DNA from 2 places in the Cytobacillus sp. MT66 genome. Region 2 is predicted to be linked to the other one. Evidence: riboswitches for the same ligand, from Rfam matches in the RefSeq annotation. Region 2 holds a riboswitch; the other holds the start of a gene.
The links. Region 2 has a riboswitch for preQ1 ahead of AC1Q59_RS09475 (QueT transporter family protein). Riboswitches for the same ligand answer to the same signal wherever they lie in the genome.
Positions count from the first base shown of each region.

Region 1: it holds a riboswitch for preQ1, as region 2 does, so the genes downstream of both, queF (preQ(1) synthase) here and AC1Q59_RS09475 (QueT transporter family protein) in region 2, are expected to answer to the same signal.

Region 1 is NZ_JBXAFB010000004.1:358,843-362,030, forward strand. Features, by position in the region: gene cls (cardiolipin synthase) at 1-19, shown strand, start outside; gene AC1Q59_RS10130 (Bax inhibitor-1/YccA family protein) at 176-817, opposite strand; gene mscL (large conductance mechanosensitive channel protein MscL) at 884-1,258, opposite strand; PreQ1 riboswitch class I at 1,439-1,484, shown strand; gene queF (preQ(1) synthase) at 1,592-2,089, shown strand; gene AC1Q59_RS10145 (queuosine precursor transporter) at 2,171-2,806, shown strand; gene AC1Q59_RS10150 (YhdT family protein) at 3,072-3,188, shown strand, end outside.
Region 2 is NZ_JBXAFB010000004.1:214,132-217,319, forward strand. Features, by position in the region: gene AC1Q59_RS09470 (aspartate kinase) at 1-1,024, shown strand, start outside; gene AC1Q59_RS09475 (QueT transporter family protein) at 1,085-1,570, opposite strand; PreQ1 riboswitch class I at 1,577-1,621, opposite strand; gene gltB (glutamate synthase large subunit) at 1,950-3,188, shown strand, end outside.

The sequences.
Region 1 (3,188 bases), 140 kb from region 2:
CTTTTCTGGAGTGCTTTAAAGCGCCGGGGGACAGGCCCCCGCGAGAGTAAAGCGTTAAAGCATCGGGGGACAGGCCCCCGCAGGAGTAAAGCGTTAAAGCGGCAAGGTGATCCGAATGTGGCGAATGCAAAAAAGCAGGGGAATGAATTCCCCTGCTTTTTGGTGCTAGTCTAGATTAGTCCCTGCTTCCAAGAATCCCGAAGATACGAAGGATGCTGATGAACAGGTTGATAAAGTCCAGGTATAGGTTTAGTGCCATAAGCGGAACCTCTTCTGCGGAAACTCCGTGGTGCTTCATCCGATTGAAATCGAATAAAATGTATCCGCTGAATACCAGTACACCAATGAATGAAAAGGCAAGCATGCCTGTGGAGCTTAACGGCCAGAAGATATTAAAAATAGATATCGCAATGAGAGCCAGCAATGCTGCCATTAGCATGCCGCCCAAAAAGCTTAAGTCACGCTTTGTTGTTGATGCATAAATTGCTAAGCCGGTAAATACAGTTGTGGTTGTCGCGAGTGCAAGCAGCACTGGATTTGGCCCGATGGCTGTTAAATAATGAGAAACAATTGGGTAGGTCGTTACACCGGATATAAATGTAAATGCGTATAAAAAGGTATAGGACATCGCTTTTTTCCTGCGAATAAAGAACGCAAAGATTAACATAACGAATTCTAAGATAATCAGCGGCAAAAACAACGCCGGCGGCACAAATACACCCGCCATTGTACCCGCGAAAGCAACAGCAAGCGATAGGGCAAATGCTCTTAATACTGACGGCATATAACTATTATTAGCTGTTTGTTGATAGTACATTTAATTCACCTCATCATATTTCTTACCTAAATATACGTTTGTCCATAAAAAGAGTTTCATAAAAAATTATCTTTCTTTTAATAAATCTCTGATTTCTGTTAACAAAGCCTCTTTTGTATCTACCTTTGGTGCTTCACGTTTCGGTTCCTCTTTCTTTTTAAACCATTTATTGACTAGACGGACAAACATAAAGATTGAGAAGGCCACAATTAGGAAGTCAACCACATTTTGTACAAACATCCCGTATTTGACTTCAGCTGACCCAACCGTAAAAGCTAATTCTTTTAAATCAATTCCCCCAACAAGAAGACCAACAAGAGGCATGATGATGTCTTCAACAAGAGAGGAAACAATTTTTCCGAACGCAGCCCCGATAATTACCCCGACAGCAAGATCTAGTACATTTCCTTTGAGTGCGAATTTTTTAAATTCATTCCACATATAGTAATAACACCTTTCTTTAAAAATATCCTGCTAATTATACTATGTAAATAGTGGAAAGGTCTATTCCTCTTAAACGTCCTATTGACAGAAAGTTGTTTATCCACTATTATGTTTTTCGGCAGGTACACGAGACTGTGTTTTAGTCTACCTGAAAAACTTCATAACTTCCCGTGTCCAGCGGGAGAGGTTCATAGCTTCACCCTCTATAAAAAACTATGGCTTTGATTAAAAATAATCAACCATATCCAAAGAGGATATGGTTTTTATATTTTTATGGAGCTTTTAGTGAACCTCTTTTATTGGCGCGGTCATATAAAGGAGGATTTTTTTATGTCTGGAAGAAAAGAAGAGGAGCTTAAGGATATTACCTTATTGGGCAATCAAGGGACGAAGTATTTGTTTGAGTACTCACCGGAGATTTTGGAGTCGTTTGACAATAAGCATCCGTACCGTGATTATTTTGTGAAATTCAACTGCCCGGAATTTACAAGTCTTTGTCCTATCACGGGACAGCCAGATTTTGCAACGATTTACATCAGCTATATCCCTGATAAAAAAATGGTTGAAAGCAAGTCTTTAAAGCTTTATTTATTTAGTTTTCGGAACCATGGTGATTTCCATGAGGATTGCATGAACATCATCATGAATGACCTCATCGAGCTAATGGATCCGCGATATATTGAGGTATGGGGGAAATTTACCCCAAGAGGAGGAATCTCCATCGACCCTTACTGCAATTACGGTAAGCCAGGCACAAAGTATGAAAAAATGGCAGAGAACCGCCTAATGAACCACGATCTCTACCCAGAAACCGTCGACAACCGATAAAAGGACAGAGGGACAGGCACCTTGTCCCGCGCGAACGTCATAGGCCCTTTGTCCCGAATTTGAGGGGAGGAATGAATGGGAATGCTATTATATTTAAATGCAGCTTTTACGGGACTGCTCATTTTATCTAATATCTTAGCTGTGAAGCTTTTTAGTTTAGGAGGCTGGGCGATGCTCCCGGCAGCCGTTATTGTTTATGTTTTTACGTACCCAATTACAGATATTATTGGTGAAGTATATGGAAAGGAAGCGGCTCGAAAAACCGTTCTTGCTGGATTTATCACGCAGATTTTTGCCGGAATTTTTATTTATGCGGCCATCCAGCTGCCGGCGGCACCATTTTTTGAGGCGCAGTCAGAATTTGAAACGATCTTAAGCGGAAGCTTTCGTGTCACTATTGCAAGCTTGCTGTCTTATTTCATAAGTCAGAACCTAGACGTATTTGTCTTCCATAAATTAAAGGAAAAGCATGGCAGTAAGAAATTATGGCTGCGAAATAACCTTTCAACGGTTACAAGTCAGCTGATTGACACAACTGTCTTTATCTTTGTAGCCTTCTACGGAACCATGCCAATCAGCGCGCTGTTCGGCCTGATTCTAACACAATACGCCTTTAAATTTACCGTCGCACTTCTCGACACACCGCTTGTATACTTATTTGTTAAACTTTGCAAAAAAGAAACAGCAGCAAAAACAATTAATACTGCAGCACTTTAAACTAGTGGGGGACAGTCCCCCGACGCGTTAGTGCTTTAAACTACTGGGGGCCTGACCCCCAGTGCGTTAGTGCGGTGAAGCAGGGAGGTTTCCTGCTTCTTTTTTATGTACTTAAGCTTAAGATATGAAATTGCATGTGAGTGCTTTATTTTTAGGTAACCTTCTTATGCTCCCCTATGCAAATTTTTGGTGTTCGGATAGAATACTAAGGGTAAGTTTTTTATTTAATTCAGCATAGGTCATGTGTGTTTAGCAGGAGGTTGAAATGGATAAGAAGACCAATCAGAAGGACCCGCGGTTTAAGATTGCTGAAAAAGAGGCATGGATCGGTGTTGGTCTCGTTCTGATCAATTTCATCTGGTGGTTTGGCTTTGCCTATGGC
Region 2 (3,188 bases):
AATTAAGGCTAGCGGGGAAGACAATAATGCAAAATTAGTAGCGGCCTTCTTTAGGAAGATGGGGGTGGAAGCCCAGTATGTAAATCCTAAGGATGCCGGTCTTATTGTTACTCCTGAACCAGGCAATGCACAGGTGCTGCCTGAATCGTATGAACAGCTATTTTCTTTGCGTGAAAAATCAGGAATCATTGTTTTCCCGGGATTCTTTGGCTATAGCCGGGATGGTGAAGTATACACTTTCTCTCGAAGCGGGTCAGATGTTACAGGTTCCATTCTAGCTAATGGAGTGAAAGCCGATTTATATGAAAATTTTACTGATGTAGATGCAGTTTATACAGTTAATCCATTTATTGTTGAAAAGCCTAAGGAAATTAAGGAATTAACGTATCGGGAAATGCGTGAGCTTTCCTACGCCGGGTTTACAGTTTTGCATGATGAAGCACTTGTGCCAGCGTTTCGTGCGGGGATTCCGGTACATATTAAGAATACGAACAACCCCTCTGCCCAGGGTACTAGAATTGTTAATCAGCGTGATAATACAAATGGGCCGGTTGTTGGAATTGCCAGCGACGAAGGTTTTTGCAGTATTTATGTAAGCAAATACTTGATGAACAGGGAAATTGGTTATGGCAGAAAGCTTCTAGCCATCTTGGAAGACTATGGACTTTCGTACGAGCATATTCCTTCAGGTATTGACGACCTTTCTATTATTTTAAAAGAAGATCAGTTTGGTCAAGGTGTGGAAGAGGAGATTATTGCCCGCATACAAAACGAGCTGGATCCAGATCATGTGGTGATCGAGCATAGTCTTGCATTAATCATGGTGGTTGGAGAAGGCATGCGCCATAACATTGGTACAACCGCCAGAGCTTCGAAGGCATTAGCCGATTCCCACGTTAATATTGAAATGATTAACCAGGGATCATCCGAAGTCAGCATGATGTTTGGCGTGAAAGAAGTAGATGAGAAAAAGGCTGTTCAAGCGCTCTATAATGAGTTTTTTGCAAAAGTAACCGTTCAATAAAATAGTAATTATGCGATAACCAAAAAATCTGATGCATACTTTTGATGCATCAGATTTTTTTTATATTAATTTTTCAAACTTCACTCGTTTATTTAATGCATACATAACAGGCATTCCAACAGCCATGACAACAAATTCGCCAATGGCGGTAGTAAGCCATGAAAACATAAATGGTAAACCAAAGGCCAGCTTGAGCTCAAAGGCGATCAAAAACATCGTAAAAGTAAACACAAGTGTGTTCACAGCCATTCGCAGCCAAAGGTTTTTAATAAATCTGCAGCACAGAATGGTAATTAACAGCGAAAGAAGTGATTGCCCGACGCCGAAGATAAGATCATAGGCGACCATCGGTGAAAAAAATAAATTCGTTAAGAATACGCCTAATATCATACCAAAAATATATTTTTTGTTAAAAACAACAAGATGATTAAACATTTCCGATACACGAAACTGGATCTGTGTAAACCCAAACGGCTGAATGAGCATGGAAACAGCGATATATAGCGCAGCAAGTATGCCGTTCCCCGCTAAAGTCCTTATATTCATAAACCTCTCTCCTTAGTTTTTTATCGTGGGATGTTTTCGAACCACGGCTTGAATTAAAAGCTTATCTATTATACCAGAAATAGCAGCAGTTGGGTTTGGGAAAATAATACAAGGACAGTAATGGTTCTTTTACCTCTTTAAAAATGTCCATCCCAGTTATGAAATCACTTTTTTAAGATGAATTATTCAAAAATGTGAACGGTTACAAAATTATTGATATCAAAAATAGATTGGTTTTATGAAAAATCGATATTGTTCAGATTGGATACGAACGAATACAATAAAATCCATAAGAACTTTCAAATTTCGCCCTAAAAATTTTGACTATTGGGATTGATTAAAAAATTATTCCGCAGGAGCGGAGAGAAAGGGTGTAAGAATGCAGCGAAATAAAATACCGAATAAACAGGGACTCTACGATCCAGCATTTGAACATGATGCCTGTGGAATTGGATTTATTGCTGATTTAAATCAAGGTGCTTCAAACCAAACAGTAAAGCAGGGGATTTCGATGCTTTGCCGATTAGATCACCGGGGAGCACAGTCTGGTGATTCGGATACGGGTGACGGAGCGGGAATTCTGACGCAGCTTCCGCACATATTTTTTCAAAAAGCTTGTAAGGAGATGAAAGCTAAGGAACAGGGGAGCTACGGGGTTGGAATGCTATTCTTGCCGCAAAACTGTAAGGCAAGACAGGAATGTGAAGAGGCGGTAAATCACATTATTCATGAAGAAGGCCAAGAGGTTTTAACATGGCGGAACGTTCCTGTAAATAATAATTGTATTGGGAAAAATGCAAAGGAAAGCCAGCCCTTTATCCGGCAAGTATTTATAGGCAGAAGCAAGGAAATAAGAGATGAGGAGTCCTTTGAAAGGAAGCTGTATTTGATTCGGAAATTAGCCGAGAAGAGAATTAAAGAAAAAAAGCTTGCTAGGGATGAGAACTTTTATGTTTCAAGTCTATCTGCAAGAACAATCGTATATAAGGGAATGCTTACTCCGCAGCAATTACAGGAATTTTACCTAGATCTGCAGGATGAGGCTTTTCAATCATCATTTGCGCTTGTTCATTCCCGTTACAGTACTAATACATTTCCAAGCTGGGAAAGGGCCCACCCAAACCGCATGCTGATTCATAATGGTGAGATTAATACAGTGAACGGCAATATAAATTGGCTGCGCGCTCGGGAACATAGGATGGAATCATCTGTTTTTGGTAAAAAACTAAAAAGCCTTATGCCAATTATCGATGCAAATGGGAGTGATTCATCTGCATTTGATAATTGCCTGGAGTTCCTAACCCGTTCAGGGCGGTCGCTTGCACAGGCAGCGCTGATGATGGTCCCGGAGGCATGGGAAAAAGATGACTCCATGGATGATTCATTAAAAGCCTTTTATGAATTTAACAGTCAATTAATGGAGCCGTGGGATGGACCTGCAGCTTTTGTCTTTACAGATGGTCTGCAGATTGGTGCGATGCAGGACCGCAATGGTCTTCGCCCAGCACGCTATTATGTCACTGTTGATGGAACGATTATATTTGCTTCTGAAGCAGGTGTCATTGATATTGAACCGGATCGGATTTTAGAAAAGGGAAGATTAAGCCCAGGAAAAATG